DNA from 3 places in the Limnohabitans sp. TEGF003 genome. Region 2 is predicted to be linked to each of the others. Evidence: predicted binding sites of a transcription regulator. Region 2 holds the regulator's gene; each other region holds the start of a gene.
The links. The regulator HrcA, encoded in region 2, represses chaperone genes, less so after heat shock. The targets are predictions, from matches to a motif close to TTAGCACTCNNNNNNNNNGAGTGCTAA.
Positions count from the first base shown of each region.

Region 1: the regulator HrcA is predicted to act here: its motif matches at 1,525-1,551, upstream of groES (co-chaperone GroES).
Region 3: the regulator HrcA is predicted to act here: its motif matches at 2,795-2,821, upstream of rpoH (RNA polymerase sigma factor RpoH).

Region 1 is NZ_AP029225.1:972,913-978,447, forward strand. It holds gene groL (chaperonin GroEL) at 1-1,111, opposite strand, end outside; gene groES (co-chaperone GroES) at 1,155-1,442, opposite strand; gene ACZ5RT_RS04710 (helix-turn-helix domain-containing protein) at 1,593-2,177, opposite strand; gene ACZ5RT_RS04715 (lysophospholipid acyltransferase family protein) at 2,403-3,230, shown strand; gene ACZ5RT_RS04720 (lysophospholipid acyltransferase family protein) at 3,199-4,113, shown strand; gene ACZ5RT_RS04725 (alpha/beta fold hydrolase) at 4,107-5,072, opposite strand; gene yihA (ribosome biogenesis GTP-binding protein YihA/YsxC) at 5,123-5,535, opposite strand, start outside.
Region 2 is NZ_AP029225.1:1,303,146-1,308,680, reverse strand. It holds gene istA (IS21 family transposase) at 1-249, shown strand, start outside; gene istB (IS21-like element helper ATPase IstB) at 242-1,045, shown strand; gene ACZ5RT_RS06465 (hypothetical protein) at 1,107-2,165, opposite strand; gene hrcA (heat-inducible transcriptional repressor HrcA) at 2,794-3,798, opposite strand; gene ACZ5RT_RS06455 (NAD kinase) at 3,827-4,720, shown strand; gene recN (DNA repair protein RecN) at 4,724-5,535, shown strand, end outside.
Region 3 is NZ_AP029225.1:480,553-486,087, reverse strand. It holds gene ACZ5RT_RS02460 (M16 family metallopeptidase) at 1-150, opposite strand, end outside; gene ACZ5RT_RS02455 (M16 family metallopeptidase) at 192-1,634, opposite strand; gene ftsY (signal recognition particle-docking protein FtsY) at 1,663-2,694, shown strand; gene rpoH (RNA polymerase sigma factor RpoH) at 2,851-3,783, shown strand; gene ACZ5RT_RS02440 (Bug family tripartite tricarboxylate transporter substrate binding protein) at 3,888-4,892, shown strand; gene ACZ5RT_RS02435 (SCO family protein) at 4,952-5,535, opposite strand, start outside.

The sequences.
Region 1 (5,535 bases), 330 kb from region 2:
TGGCCACGCGCTCTTGCAGCTTCTCGCGGTCGTAGTCGGACGTGGCTTCTTCGATTTGCACGCGCACTTGCTTGACACGGGCTTCGATGTCAGCAGCAGCACCTGCGCCGTCGATGATGATGGTGTTTTCCTTGCCCACTTCGATGCGCTTGGCTTGGCCGAGGTCTGCCAAAGTCACTTTTTCGAGGGTCAGGCCCACTTCTTCAGCGATCACTTTGCCGCCGGTCAGGATGGCGATGTCTTCCAGCATGGCCTTGCGACGGTCACCGAAGCCAGGAGCCTTGACAGCCACCACCTTCAAGATGCCACGGATGGTGTTGACCACCAAAGTCGCCAAGGCTTCGCCTTCGACTTCTTCGGCAATGATCAACAGAGGACGGCCGGCTTTGGCCACGGCTTCCAGTGTGGGCAGCAGATCGCGGATGTTGCTGATCTTCTTGTCAAACAACAACACGAAGGGGTTGTCCAGCAAGGCGGCTTGCTTTTCGGGGTTGTTGATGAAGTAGGGCGACAGGTAGCCGCGGTCGAATTGCATGCCTTCCACAACGTCGAGTTCGTTGTTCAAGGACTTGCCGTCTTCCACGGTGATCACGCCTTCTTTGCCCACTTTGTCCATGGCGTTGGCGATGATTTCGCCGATGCTGGTGTCGCTGTTGGCAGAGATCGAGCCGACCTGAGCAATTTCCTTGCTGGTGGTGGTGGGCTTGGAGGCCTTCTTCAGCTCTTCGATCAGGGCGGTGACCGCCTTGTCGATGCCGCGCTTCAGGTCCATGGGGTTCATGCCTGCGGCCACGTACTTCATGCCTTCGCGCACGATGGATTGGGCCAGCACGGTCGCGGTCGTTGTGCCGTCACCCGCGTTGTCAGAAGTCTTGGAAGCGACTTCCTTGACCATCTGGGCGCCCATGTTTTGCAGCTTGTCCTTGAGTTCGATTTCCTTGGCCACGGACACACCGTCCTTGGTCACGGTGGGGGCGCCGAACGAGCGCTCCAGAACCACGTTGCGGCCTTTAGGGCCCAGGGTGACTTTGACCGCGTTGGCCAGAATGTTCACGCCTTCAACCATGCGTGCGCGGGCTTCGCCGCCGAAAATGACGTCTTTTGCTGCCATGTGAGTAGCTCCTGAATGTATTTAAAAAATGGAAAAGTGAGACTTATTCGACAACGGCGAACAGGTCTTCTTCTTTCATGACCAACAGCTCGTCGCCGCCGACCTTGACGGTCTGGCCGCTGTACTTGCCGAACAAGACGCGGTCGCCGACTTTCACGGTCAGGGCTTTGGTTTCGCCTTTGTCGTTGGTTTTGCCAGGGCCGACGGCCAGGACTTCACCTTGATCGGGCTTTTCAGCGGCGGAGTCGGGGATCACGATGCCCGAGGCTGTTTTGGTTTCGCTTTCGACACGCTTGACGATCACGCGATCGCCCAAAGGACGCAGTTTCATGGAATCTCCTGGATTTGAAACAAGGGTTGAAAAACAAAAGCACCAGAAAACGGGTGCAGCTGAAATCTGAGGAGGGGTGCTGTTAGCACTCAACTCCATCGAGTGCTAATGATAAGGGCTTTTGGGCACATTTCAAGCCCGGGGTGTTTTTTACTGGTGGACGGGGCGGGGCGCGTCGGTGCCGCTGGCCTGCGAACTGCCGAGCATGTAGCCATAGACCAGGTCGGTGCTGATGTCGCCTTCGAACAGGTTGATCTTTCGAGCCAGGTGCAAAGGGCTGTTGGCTGGCAGGTGAGCGCTGTTGTAGACCACGATGTGGGCGTTTTGCATCAAGTTGTCTTGCAGGTGCAGCGGGGTCGTGTGCAGCCATGGAATGCGCGCATCGATGAAAAACACCCCTACCGCCTGGTGAATGCCCATCAAGTCCAGCGGGTGGGTGATGACCTTGACGTGCTCCCAGTGGTTCATCTTCTCGAGTGCGGGCGGCAGATGTTGGCTGTCGTGCAACACACAGACCCAAGGGGCGTCGGACGAGCTCTGCAGGCCCGGAAACCCCTTTTGCTTGCAGTATTGGTTCAGGGACGAGGACAGGATGCGTCGGTGTCCGCCTTGGGTGACAAAAGCCTTGAAAACGCCGTTTTCCACCATGCGCTGGATGGTGCCGACCGACAGGCCCAACATTTTGGCGGCTTGGCTGGTGCTGAAGTAGTTGGGGTGAATTGGGTGATTTTTCATGGTGAAGGCCTTGTGTGCGCTGAAAAGAATGAAATGGGTGTTTTCAGGCTCTGTAGCCATGGTAGGGCCCGCCGGGCGAGCTGGGCTTGGCATGAACCGGTAGCGGACCAGACTGAAAACAGGTAGCGCACGGGCCGGGTCCGCGCTTGTGCAGGGCCGCGGTGTGACACGCCCAGAAGCAGGGCTCGCCAGACCGCTGGCGGTTCAGGGCAAAATCACCCCCCTATGTTGCGCTGGTTCCGTTTTTTTTCCCGTTGGCCTTTGTGGGCCTTGCACCTGCTGGGCAGCGCGGGGGGATGGCTGGCCTGGTGCTTTTCAGGGCGTTACAGAAGCCGTTTTTTGCACAACGCACGCCAAGCCGGACTGGGTTGGGGTGGGGTGTGGCGGGCCGTAGGACAGGCCGGGCGCATGTCGGCCGAGTTGCCTCGCTTGTGGCTGGGCCGCACGCCACCTGTGGTGTGGGCCGACGACCGCGCTGCGGTAGAGGCCTATGCCAGCGGCCAGGGGGTGTTGTTTTTGACCCCGCACATGGGTTGCTTTGAAATCACGGCCCAAGCGCTGGCCTTGCGTTTTTCGGCCGAACACGGCCCCCTCACGGTGCTTTACCGCCCCGCCCGCCATGCCGGGCTGGGCGAAGTCATGACGCTGGCGCGCCAGCGGCCAGGCCTGGAGGCCGTGCCCACCACGCTGGCGGGTGTGCGGCAAATGATCAAGGCCCTGCGTTCGGGGCGTGCCGTGGGTTTGTTGCCCGACCAGGTGCCCCCCGAGGGCATGGGTCAATGGGCGCCGTTTTTTGGCCAATCCGCCTACACCATGACCTTGGCGGCGCGTTTGGCCTTGCAAACCAGCGCCCGGGTGGTGCTGATTTGGGGGGAGCGCTTGTCCTGGGGCCGTGGCTACCGTCTGCACACACAGGCACTGGGGCACGCCTTGTCCCAAGACCTGGACACCGCGGTGGTGCAGATCAACCAGGCCATGGAGTCGCTGATCCTCCAGTGCCCGTCGCAATACATCTGGGGCTATGCCCGCTACAAAAACCCCAGACAGGCCTGAGCGGACCCGAATAACCATGGTGAATGTGCTGATCGCTGTTTTGCGCTTGTTTGCGCGCTTGCCTTTGTCCTGGGTCCGGGTTGCGGGCCACGGCTTGGGCTGGTTGCTGTGGCATCTGGCACGCAAGCGCCGCCGCATTGTCCTGGTCAACCTGAAGCAGTGCCTGCCCGAGTTGTCTGCGCCTGAGCGTGAGGCCCTGGCCTACCGCCACTTTGTGGCCTTCGGTCAGTCGGTCATGGACCGGTCCTGGCTTTGGCATGCGCCCGAGGCACTGGTGCGGCAGCGCCTGCACTGGGTGGGGGATGTGCAGGCTTTGCAGCAGCCAGGCCCCTTGGTGATGTTTGCGCCGCATTTTGTCGGGCTGGATGCGGGCGGCATGGCGGTGTCTTTCGATGTGCCTGGGCCGGTGGCTTTTATTTTTGTGGGGCAGTCGCGCCCGGCGGTCGAGGCTTGGGTGCGCCAGGGGCGCGAGCGTTCGGGCAATGTGCGGCCGTATTTCCGGCACCAGGGCATGCGCCAGATTTTGGCGGGCATCAAAAAAGGCGAGCCCTTGCACCTGTCGCCCGACATGGATTTCGGGCGCGAAGAGTCGATCTTTGTGCCCTTCATGGGGGTCGAAAAAGCAGCCACGGTGCCATCGCTGTCGCGCTTGTCACGCGTGGTCGGGGCGCGGGTCGTGCCTGTGGTGACCCGCATGACGCCTGCGGGTTACGACATCGAGGTGCATGCCGCGCTGCAAGACTTTCCCACCGCCGACCTGGCTGAAGACACCACCCGCATGAACCGCCTGCTGGCCGAGTGGGTGCGCACCATGCCCGAGCAGTATTACTGGGTGCACAAGCGTTTCAAGACCCGGCCCGAGGGCGAGCCAGCTTTTTACTGAGGCGGCCGGGCAGCCTGCGGCTGCAAAAAGTCAGCGATTTCGGTGATGACGCGTTCGGCTTGCTCGTGCACCACCCAGTGCGTGGCCTGTTCAATGGGCACCAGCTTCATCGTGGGGACGTGCGTGTCCAGACCTTCGGTCAGGCAAGGCAGCAGGGCCACGTCGTCCTGGGCCCAGAGCACCAGCGTGGGCACCTCGATGCGCAACGCCTCGGGCGGGATCTGCACGGCACTGGCGCCCGGGTCGGTGGCGGTGGCCGGTCGCAGGGGCGATGCGCGGTAGTAGTTGAGCCCGCCTTGCAGGCCGTGTTGCCAGACCTCGCGGTATTGCGCCTTCACGGCGGGTGTGAGCCAGTGCGCCGGGGCTTTGGCGGTTTGCGCGGTGAGCGATTGCAGCGAGCGGTCCTGGCCCGTCAAAAACCCGAACAGGCGCTCAAAATCGTTGGCCGCCAATTGCGCGGCCGCATCGGGCTGCACCAGAAAATTCATGTAGGCACTGGCCGCTTGCTGCGCCGGGTCGTGTTGCAAGGCCCGCAGGAAGGGGCCGGGGTGGGGCGAGTTGACGATGACCAGCTGGCGCAGCCGCTCCGGGTGCTGGTTGGCCAGGCTCCAGGCCACGGCACCGCCCCAGTCGTGGGCGATCAGGGCGGCCAGCGGGGCTGGACCTGATTCGAGTGCGATCAGGGCCACGATGTCCTGCACCAGGTGTTTGGCACGGTAGGCCTTCACGTCTTGCGGGGCGCTGGAGCGCTCGTAGCCGCGCAGGTTGGGGGCCACACAGCGGTAGCCGCCGTTTTCGGGTTTCGAAAAGTGCAGCAAAAGAGGGTCCCAAACCCAGGCCCCTTCGGGGAAGCCGTGCAAAAACAGCAGCACCGGGCGTCCGGGCTCGCCGCAGGCGCGGCAGCTCAAGGTGATGCCGTGGGGCAGGGCTTGCTGCCAGGTCTGGATGTCGGGATGCACGGCGGATCACTCCATGAGGGACGGTGAGCCGTGGCGGTTTCAGCGCGGGCTCACTCGTCCAGGGCTTCAGGTTCTTCTTCGGGTGGCTCGGCAGCAGGGGCTGCAGACGCTGCAGCGCCCGCAGGGTGTGTCCAGTCCCACAGCAATTGGGCCACTTCGTCCACCCCTTGCTTTTTCAGGGCCGAAAAGAGTTTGACCTCGCCGCCCCCAGCTTGCAGTCGCGCAATCGACAAGGCCTTGGCCTGTTCCGATCGGGTGAGCTTGTCGGCCTTGGTCAGGATGATCAAAAACTTCAGGCCCTGCTCCACCCGGGGGCGGATCACTTCCAGCAGGATGTCGTCCAGCTCGGTCAGGCCGTGGCGCGGGTCGCACATCATGACGATGCCGGTCAGGTTCTCGCGGCTGACCAAATAGTTGGCCATGACCTGCTGCCAGCGCAGTTTGTCCATCTTGGCCACAGCGG
Region 2 (5,535 bases):
CGGGTGATGTCACAGGTGCTGTCGGCGGTGAATTTGCACGGGCTCGAAGCGGTGTTGGTGGCCACCGAGTTGGCGCTGCAAACGGGTCGAGTGAGTGCCGAGCATGTGCTCAATGTGATTGCCCGGCTCAAAGAGCCCATGCCAGCTCGCGTAGAAATCAGCACGCCCTTGCAACTGAGCACGCCGGCGTTGGCCAATTTGGAGCGCTATGACGCTTTGAGAGATGAGCAGGAGGCGCGCCATGAGTGATGTGATCGATGGGCTCAAGGCACTGAGCCTGCATGGCATGGCCAGCGCTTGGCCGGAGGTGCTGGGAACGGCCAGGCTCAAAGCGTTGGATCATGAGGTGGTGCTGCACCAGTTGATCAAGTCAGAGGCTGCGCAGCGCGAGGTGCGCTCCATGGCCTATCAGATGCGGGTGGCCCGCTTCCCCACGCACCGGGATTTGACGGGGTTTGACTTCGCGCAGGCGCATGTGGACGCGAATCTGGTCAAGCAGTTGCATGAGCTGCAATTCGTGGACTCGGCGCACAACGTGGTGTTTGTGGGCGGGCCGGGAACGGGCAAGACGCACTTGGCCACCAGCCTTGGGGTGCATGCCATTCGCGCCAAGGGCAAGCGGGTGCGTTTCTTCTCGACGGTGGAACTGGTCAATGCCTTGGAGCTTGAGAAATCCCAGAACAAGCACGGGCAGTTGGCCAACCGCTTGATGTACGTTGACCTGGTGATCTTGGATGAGATGGGCTATTTGCCCTTCACCCAGTCGGGTGGCGCGTTGCTGTTTCACTTGCTCTCCAAGCTGTATGAGCGCACCAGTGTGGTGATCACGACCAACCTGAACTTCTCGGAGTGGGCCAACGTGTTTGGCGACGCCAAGATGACGACGGCGCTGCTGGACCGGCTCACCCATCACTGCCATATTGTGGAGACGGGCAACGAAAGTTGGCGCTTCAAGCACTCTCAGGCGGTCAGCCAGAAGGTCAAACAATCCAAAACGAAAGGGGGTAAAAGCACAGAACAGCTAAACTTATCCACAACCGAATAAGCCAATTCTTTAAAAACCAGTGGCTCAATATTGGTTGCAAACACTGGCTCAGTTTGTCTGGCTAATCAACAATATGCTGAAAAGATGAGCTCACATCCTGCTTCTTGTCTTTGGTCCGCAACACATAGTCATCATTGCTGGGGATGGCGATGTCCTTCAATGGATCGGCGACGTTATTGCGTACGCCATACACACGGCGGGATATCCGCTCCAACACCTTCACAGTTGGCTCGCGCCCAATGATTTGGCGTGTACCGGTCTTGCCTGAGACCGTCATCTCGACAATCCTGTTCAAGTTCGGATGTACGACATCTTGTTCAGTGCCATCGTCCAGAAATTCTTTTTCGCCGGTGAGTGTGAGCGTGGGATTCATTGAGAACCTGATTTGCTTCCATTTCAGGTTCATCAACTCTTTGCCGGGCCTAGCACCGGTGTCGATCAGCATCACCACATAGTCACGCATTATTTGGCGCATCTCCCTGCTGTGGTCGTTGCGTGCCCTTTCAATCCAGCTGTCAAAGTTGTTGATGACAGCTTGGATTTCATTCAGCTCAAATGCAGGGTGACGGTTGCTTTTCTTGCCCTTCGACTCCAGCTTTGGACGATTTAGTTCGGTGAGGAAGTTCCGCAGCACACCTTCATCGAAAATGAGATTCAAGGCCGCGTTATGGCTCAGCAAGGTGCTGTGGCTTGGCTGTCGCTCCATCATCCGAATGCGTTCCGCGTCCAAGTGATCCAGTGCTGCGCTGTCAATGTTCGTGATCAACCTGTTGCCCAATATCGGGATCAGGTACTCATTGATGATGCGGATGTAGTCCTTGTACGAAACCTTGCCGTCACCGTTGGCAAGCTTCTGCTCCATCCGCTGCACAGCCAGCTTGGCGACGTCTCGGAATTTGCGTGTGATGACAGGCAGGTTGTCACGCTTGCGGATTTCAGCCGTGATCCGGAGTTCTTTGGCGACCTCTTTGGCGTCTTTGAGCTTTCGCTCTTTGGTCGAAGCCCTTTGCCAAACACCACCCACCTTGTAACGGCATTGCCAGATAGAGCTGCGCTCCCGCCTGTACAGGACGAGTTCACCTTCGCTGAGGATGTGTGTAGTCTCTTTTTTTGCCGACATAGCCGCACTTTAAATTCAACTTGTGAAAAGAGCAACCAAGTGAGTGTGCAGTGTGGAGATAAAAAAAGAGGACTGCTTTTACACAGTCCTCTTTAGTGTTGGTAGGGCGTGACAGACTTGAACTGTCGACCAAAGGATTCCGGTTTGTGTGACTTTCGCCACTCCCTGGACTATGCCTTCACCATAGCTTTCGCCGTAGGTGGGCGCCGTCTAGTCTCTACACCTTCAACGATGCTTTCACATCGAAGCTTGGCTCGGCATTGGCGTATGCATCACTGCACGTAGCTTTCACCGAATTTGACGCCATTCACGCGAGAAGTTTCCTATCTCGGTGCACAAATTTCTATGAGTCCTCTGCTCTAACCAACTGAGCTAACGCCCCTCAAAAATAGATTGTACGTGGGTCGGTTTTAGGGGCGAAAAACAGACCAAAACTCGGGTTCAAAACAGTCAAAAAGTGTGTAGCTGGTGTGTAGTGTTTTACGCACCAATTTTTCTCACGTAACCTGTTGTCGCATATAGACTTTTTGACAATTTGAGAACTATTTTAATAGATTATGAGTCCTCTGCTCTAACCAACTGAGCTAACGCCCCAACCGAAGCGGTGATTGTAGTGGGCCGCAGGGGCTTATTTGGACTGGCTCAGCGCATTGCTGACCAGGCGCGAGGTGATGTTGACGATCTGGATCATGCGGTCGTAAGGCATGCGGGTCGGGCCGATCACGCCCAGGGTGCCCACCACCTGGCCGTCCACCTCATAGGGTGAGCTGACGACCGACAGCTCCTGCATGGGCACGATCTGGCTTTCACCGCCAATATAGATGCGCACGCCTTCGGCCTGGCTGGACACGTCCAGCAGGCGCATGAGTTGCGTTTTTTGCTCGAACAGTTCAAACGCCCGGCGCAAATGACCCATGTCACTGGAAAAGTCGCTCACCGACAGCAAATTGCGTTCACCGGCAATCACCACCTCGTTCTGGTCTTCAGCCAGGGCTTCGGTGCTGACCTGCACAGCCGCTTGCATGAGGGTGGCGATCTCGCTTTGCAGGCTCACCAGCTCTTGCTGCACCCGGCTGCGCACCTGCTCGATGGCCATGCCCGCGTAGTGGGTGTTGAGGAAATTGGACGTTTCGACCAGCTGGCTTTGCGAGTAATCGGTCTCGGTGAACAGGATGCGGTTTTGCACATCGCCTTCGGGCGAGACGATGATGACGAGCAAGCGCCGTTCCGACAAACGCAGAAATTCGATGTGCCGGAACACCGAGGCCCGGCGGGGCGTCATGACCACGCCCACAAAATGCGACAGGTTGGACAGCAGGTTGGCGGCGTTGGCGATCACCTTTTGCGGCTGGTCGGGCGTGAGCGCCGGGGTGTCCAGGCCATCGCGCTGCACCGTAAGCATGGTGTCCACAAACAGGCGGTAGCCCCGGCTGGTGGGGATGCGCCCGGCCGAGGTGTGGGGGCTGGCAATCAGGCCCAGCTCTTCCAGGTCGGACATCACGTTGCGGATGGTCGCGGGTGACAGGTCCAGGCCCGAGGCTTTGGAGAGCGTGCGCGAGCCCACGGGTTGGCCGTCGGCGATGTAGCGTTCCACCAGCGCTTTGAGCAATAACTTGGCACGATCGTCTAGCATCCGGCCATTTTAATGATGTAATTTGCAAATGAGATCCAAGTTCCGTCACGTTGCGCTCTTTGGCAAGTACCACACCACCGCCCACGGCGGGGCACTGGAGAGTTCACGCCGCGCTTTGGACGACGTGGCCCAGTTCCTGACGCGGCAAGGCTGCGACGTGGTGCTGGACAAGGAAACCGCCTCGCACACCGGGCTGTCGACCTACCCGGTGCTGGAGATGACCGAGGTTGGCACCCAGTGCGACCTGGGCCTGGTGATCGGGGGCGACGGCACCATGCTGGGCATTGGGCGCCAGATGGCCCGCTACGGCCTGCCTTTGATGGGCATCAACCAGGGTCGGCTGGGCTTCATCACCGACATTCCCTTGCAAAGCTACCAGGATGTGCTGCAGCCCATGCTGCAAGGCCACTACCAGGCCGAAGACCGCAGCTTGCTGCAGGCCCACGTCATGCGCGACCAGCGCAGCGTGTTCAGCGCCCTGGCGATGAACGATGTGGTGGTCAACCGGGGCGGCACCTCGGGCATGGTCGAGCTGCGCGTTGAGGTCGATGGCCACTTTGTGTCCAACCAGCGCGCCGACGGCCTGATCATCGCCACGCCCACGGGCTCCACCGCTTATTCCCTGTCGGTCGGCGGGCCTTTGATGCACCCGGGCATTGGCGGCTGGGTCATGGCGCCCATTGCGCCGCACACCTTGTCCAACCGGCCCATCGTGCTGCCCGAGTCCAGCGAGGTCAGCATCGAGATCGTGGCCGGGCGCTACGTCAGCGCCAACTTTGACATGCAGTCGCTGGCCGACCTGATTTTGGGGGACCGGATCGTGGTCAAGCGCTCGGAGCACACGGTGCGGTTTTTGCACCCTGCGGGCTGGAATTACTTCGACACTTTGCGCAAAAAAATGCACTGGAATGAGGGCGCTTGAGCCGTGGCACTGACGCACATCACCCTGCGCGATTTCGTGATCGTGCACGAACTGGAGCTGGACCTGAGCACGGGCTTCAGCGTGTTGACGGGCGAAACCGGGGCGGGCAAATCGATTTTGATCGATGCCTTGCAGCTGGCCTTGGGCGCGCGTGCCGACTCGGGTGTGGTGCGCGAAGGCGCCAGCCGCTGCGAGGTTTGCGCCGAATTCGAGCCCACCTCTGCCATTGCGGCCTGGCTCGAAGAAGCCGGTTTTGAAGCCAGCGCCGACTTGCTGCTGCGCCGCACCGTCGACACCGCAGGCAAAAGCCGCGCCTGGATCAACGGGAGCCCCGCCACCGCCACCCAATTGCGCGAGCTGGGCGAACAACTGCTGGACATCCATGGCCAGCACGCCTGGCAAAGCCTGACCCGGCCTGACGCGGTGCGCGGCCTGCTTGACGCCTACGCGGGCATCGACACCCGCCCCCTCAAAACCGCTTGGCACAGCTGGCGGCAAGCCCAGCAAACCCTGACCGACGCGCAGCAAGCGCAAAGCACCTTGGCCAACGAACGCGAACGCCTGGCCTGGCAAATCGGCGAGCTGGAAAAGCTCAACCCGCAGGTGGACGAATGGCAAGAGCTGAGCACCCAGCACAGCCGCCTGGCCAACGCGCAAGCCCTGATCGACGGGGCCAACCAAAGCACGCTGCTGCTTGAAGGCGGAGACAACGAGAGCGATGGCGGCGCGCTGCGCCAGCTGTCCCGTGCCATCCAGACCCTGCAGTCTCTGGGGCAATTTGAGCCCGAATTCAACGCCCTGGCCGAGGTGCTGGC
Region 3 (5,535 bases), 820 kb from region 2:
GTGGCTCTCGACCAGGTACACGCGTGCACCGCTGGGCTGGGTCCAGTGCTGGATGGGCAAGGCTGCTTGCGCCCAGCAGGACGCGCCCCAGCAGGTCAGCGCCAAGGCAGACCGCAGCAAAGCCTTGGGGGTCTTGAACAGGGAGGGCATCGGGGACATGGGGTGAGGAACTTTCATGACTGGAACGCGGCTCAATGCCGGGCACCCGGCAAGGCAGGGCGTGTCCGGGGCTGGCCCGAGAGGGGTTGGGGCCGCAGGGTGGCAACGGTGAGGCTGTCATCGCCAAAGTATTTTTGCGCCACCGCCTGCACCTGGGCGGGGGTGACTTGCCGCAAACGCGCGATCAACTGCGCGCCGTAGTCGGGAGGCAGGCCCAGTGTCCAGGCCACGCCCAATTCCCGGGCCTGGTTGAACACCGAGTCGAGCTTGTAGATTTCACTGGCCACCCATTGGGTCTTGACGCGCTGCAACTCGGCCTCGGTCACGCCTTCTGTGGCCACGCGCTGCACCTGGGCACGCAAGGCCGCTTCCAGGGCTTCGGGGCTTTGGCCTTTGGCGGGCACGCCGTCCAGGTAAAAGAACTGAGGGCCGCGACCCATCAAGCCATTGTGCGCCCCCACACTGTCGGCCAGGCGGTTCTCGCCTTGCGTCAGGGCACGTTCCAGCCGGGCACCGCTGTAGCCATCGAGCACAGCGGCCAACACCGTCAAGGCCAGGGCATCGTCATGCTCGGGCGAGGCCGCGAGGCTCGCCAAGCGCGGCACCTTGAAGGCCAGCGCCACATACGACTGCTCGGCAGGCGCTTTGAATTCGAAACGGCGCAGGCCTTGCTGCGCGGGTTCATCCCGGGGTTTGCGCTCGGGCACGGCGCGGGTCGGGATGAGGCCATAGGTTTTCTCGGCCAAGGCTTTGACTTGCAGCGGGTCGACATCGCCCGCCACCACCACCGCGGCGTTGGCTGGCGTGTACCACTTGCGGTAGAAGTCGCGGGCATCCTGCGCCGTCATGGCTTCCAGATCGCTCATCCAGCCCACGATGGGGCGGCGGTAGGGCGAGGCGGTCAAAGCGGTCGCGGACAGCATTTCGTGCAGCTGGGCACGCGGGTTGTCCTCGGTGCGCAGGCGACGTTCTTCTTTCACCACTTCCAGTTCTTTGGCGAATTCGGCGTCGGGCCATTGGTTGTTGGCAAAGCGGTCGGCCTCCAGACGCATCACGGCTTCGAGCTGGTTCGACGGAATTTGCTGGAAGTAGCCGGTGTAGTCCTTGGACGTGAACGCGTTGTCACGCCCACCCAAAGCGGCCACCCGGCGAGAGAACTCGCCCACAGCCAGGGTGGGCGTGCCTTTGAACAGCATGTGCTCCAGCACATGGGCCACGCCACTCGTGCCGTCCACCTCGTCCATCGAGCCCGCACGCAGCCAGACCATGTGCACCGCAGTCGGCGCGCGCCGGTCGGGCTTGACCCACAACGCCATGCCGTTGGCCAGGGTGAAGGTGTGGGCCTGGGCCGCTGCAGCCTGGCCGGGCGCGGCATGGGCCTGCTGCAAGCCTTGTGGTGCCTGCGCCCAGGCGCTGCCGCTGCTGGCCAGACAGGCGGTGGCCAGCGAAAGTCCCAAGAGAAAGTTCGGTTTCATAGAATGCATGATCCTTGAAATCCACACCATGTTCAGTTTCTTCAAAAAAAAATCCCCGCCCACCGAGGTCCAATCGGCCGCTGCGCCTGTCGCGGCGGCGCCTGTTGCTGCCCCTGTCACGGCTGCTGAGCCCACGGCTTTGCCCACTGCTGCCCCGGCCGCTCGCCAGGGCTGGCTGGACCGCCTGAAGGCCGGTCTGCGCAAGACCGGCTCCAGCATCACCACCGTCTTCACCGGCACGCGCATCGACGACGAGCTCTACGAAGAGCTGGAAACCGCCTTGCTGATGGCCGATACCGGGGTCAAAGCGACCGAGCATTTGCTGCAAGACCTCAAGCGCCGCGTGAAAGACAGCAAGGCCACCGACCCTTCGCAGGTCAAAACCTTGCTGGCCGATGCCATCACCGACCTGCTGCAGCCCTTGCAAAAGCCGCTGGTCATTGGCGACCACCAGCCCACGGTGATCATGGTGGCGGGCGTCAACGGCGCGGGCAAAACCACCTCCATTGGCAAACTCACCAAACATTTGGCGGACGAAGGTCTGAGCGTGCTGCTGGCCGCCGCCGACACCTTCCGCGCCGCCGCCAAAGAGCAGCTGGCCGTTTGGGCCACCCGCAACACGGTGGAGATCGTCAGCCAACAAGGCGGTGACCCGGCCGCCGTGAGCTTTGACGCGGTGAGCGCTGGCCGCGCACGGGGGCGCGATGTGGTGCTGGTGGACACGGCCGGACGCCTGCCGACGCAGCTGCACCTGATGGAAGAGCTGAAAAAAATCAAGCGTGTGGTGCAAAAGGCCGACGGCACCGCCCCGCACGAGGTGCTGCTGGTGATCGATGGCAACACCGGACAAAACGCCCTGACCCAGGTCAAAGCCTTTGACGACACGCTGGGCCTGACGGGCCTGATCGTGACCAAGCTGGACGGCACCGCCAAGGGCGGGGTGCTGTGCGCCATTGCCCGCGAAAAGCCGATTCCGGTGTATTTCATTGGCGTGGGCGAGAAGCTGGAAGACCTGGAAACCTTCAACGCCCGGGAGTTTGCCCAAGCCCTGCTGAGCTGATCACCCCGGCCTGCGCCGTACCCCAGCGCACAGACTTGGCCATGCGTTGCCTGCAAAATCAGGGAAAACCCGAGGACTGTTGGCACCCCGAGGCCGTCCTTTAGCACTCCTCACCAGAGAGTGCTAATATTGGGGTATTCTGAAAGGAGTTCTGGTATGAACATTCAAACTGGTTCCCCCGCCACAGCTATCGCGCTGAGCAACCCCTGGGCGGTCGTGCCCTCGCTCGGCCACCTCGACGCCTACATCTCTGCGGTCAACCGCATGCCCATGCTCACCCTTGAGGAAGAGCAAGAGGCCGCCCGCCAACTCAAAGCCAACGACGACCTCGAAGCCGCCCGCAAGCTGGTGCTCTCGCACCTGCGCTTGGTGGTGTCGGTGTCGCGCCAATATTTGGGCTACGGCCTGCCCCACGGCGACCTGATCCAGGAAGGCAATGTGGGCCTGATGAAGGCGGTCAAACGCTTCGACCCCGAGCAAGGCGTGCGCTTGGTCAGCTACGCGCTGCACTGGATCAAGGCCGAAATCCACGAGTACATCCTGAAAAATTGGCGCATGGTCAAGGTGGCCACCACCAAGGCCCAGCGCAAACTTTTTTTCAACCTGCGCTCGATGAAGCAGGGCTACAAAGCCGATGCCGACGAAGGCACGCACCGCGACACCCTGACGCCCGACCAGGTGGACGCGATGGCCAGCAGCCTGAACGTCAAGCGCGAGGAAGTGCGGGAGATGGAAATGCGCATGTCCGGCGGCGATGTGCTGCTCGACCCTGCCCCCTCGGACGACGGTGAGCAGGCCTTTGGCCCCATCGCCTACCTGGCCGATGTGAACCACGAGCCCACCGCCATGATCGAAGCGCACCAGCGCGATGTGATGGCCAGCGATGGTCTCGCGACCGCTTTGAGCGTGCTGGACGACCGCAGCCGCCGCATCGTGGAAGAGCGCTGGCTCAAGGTGAACGACAACGGCTCGGGCGGCATGACGCTGCACGAGCTGGCCGACGAGTACGGCGTGAGCGCCGAGCGCATCCGCCAGATCGAAGTGGCGGCCATGAAAAAGATGAAGAAGGCTTTGGTCGAATTCGCCTGAAGCCCCTGCAGACAACCGCCCTGCGCCTACCCGGTCTTTGACCGGGTATTTTTTTGTTTGCCGTGCGTTAAAGTGAAACTTTTTTTGTCTTGAAAGACCCTGCCATGACCACTCGCCACCCCGCCTGTTTTTCCCGTCGCCACTGGGTCCAAGCCGTGGGTACGGCTTTGGCTTTGAGCCTGGCACCCGCTTGGGCCGCCTCGCCAACAGCGTCCTGGCCCACGCAAACCGTGCGTCTGGTGGTGGGCTTTCCGGCAGGCTCCAGCCCCGACCTGACAGCGCGTGCCTTGGCCGAACCGCTGGCCAAAGCCCTGGGCCAGAACGTGATCGTCGAGAACAAGGTGGGCGCGGGCGGCAACATCGCCGCCGACTTTGTCGCCAAGTCCACCGACGGCCACACCTTGGGTCTGATGATCAACGGCAACATGACGATTGCCCGCATCCTGAACCCCAAGGTGCCTTATGACCCGCTCAAAGACCTGGCGCCCATCAGCCTGATCGGCAAAGCGCCACTGGTGCTGGCAGTACCGGCCAACGCACCGGGCCCAACCGCTGCCGAATGGCTGAGCCAGGCCCAAAAAGCGGGTGACCAACTCAGTTATGCCTCGCCTGGCGTAGGCACGGTGGCGCACCTGGGCATGGAACTGCTCAAGACCAAAGCTGGCATTGCGCCCGTGCATGTGCCCTACCCCGGCAATCCGCAAATCATCACCGCCATGATCGGTGGCCAGGTGCAACTGGCCTTGCTGCCGCCCGCCATGGCCGCCGCCCAAGTGCGTGGCGGGAAATTGCGGGCCATCGGAACATCCAGCACCGGGCGCAGCCCCTTGGCCGCCGATGTGCCCAGTCTGAGCGAGATCGGCGTGAAGGATTACCAGCTGGAGATCTGGAACGCGGTGGCCGCTCCGGCCTCAATGCCCGCGGCTGTGGCCAGCAAGCTGTCGGCCGTGGTCAGCGAGATCGTGCGTGCGCCCGAGATGCGTGCGCGGCTGTTCCAGCAGGGCTGGCAGGTGGTGGGTTCGTCGCCCGAAGGTTTGCGCAACCGCATTCAGTCCGACACGAAAGCCCTGGGCGACATCATCCGCAGCCAGAAAATCGAGTTGAACTGAAGGACCTGAAGCGGGACACCTGAAGCTGTGTGTTCAGCCCCGGGCCCATCAGCCCGGACTCATTTGCCGCTGAGCAAGATCTTCACATCGGCGGCCAGCGCTTCGGCGCCGCTGGCATGGCGGTTGTACAGGCGAATCCGCCCTTGCGGGTCAAAGGTGAAGCTGCCCGCCGAGTGGTCCATGGTGTAGCTGGTGGGGGTTTTGCCTTCGACCTTTTTGTAATAGATCTTGAAGTCCTTGGTCACCTGGGGCAGCTGCTCCAGCGTGGGGCGCAAGGCCACAAAATCCGGACCGAAATTGGCCATGTAGGCCTTGAGCAACTCCGGTGTGTCGCGCTCAGGGTCCACCGTGATGAAGATGCCCTGCAGCCTGGCCCCATCGGCCCCCAGCAATTGTTTGGCCTGCGCCATTTCCTGCAAGGCGGTGGGGCAGACGTCGGGGCATTGGGTGAAACCAAAAAACACCACCACGGCTTTGCCCGCAAAGTCCTTGAGGGTGCGCACCTGACCGTCCTGGTCGCTCAGCTCCCAGCCTTGGGCATAGTCAGCGCCTGTGATGTCCACCGCGCGGAACGCCGGTTTGTCCTGACCGCAACCCATCAGGCCACCGACCACGGCAGCCAGGCCCAAAGCCAAAGCGGCGC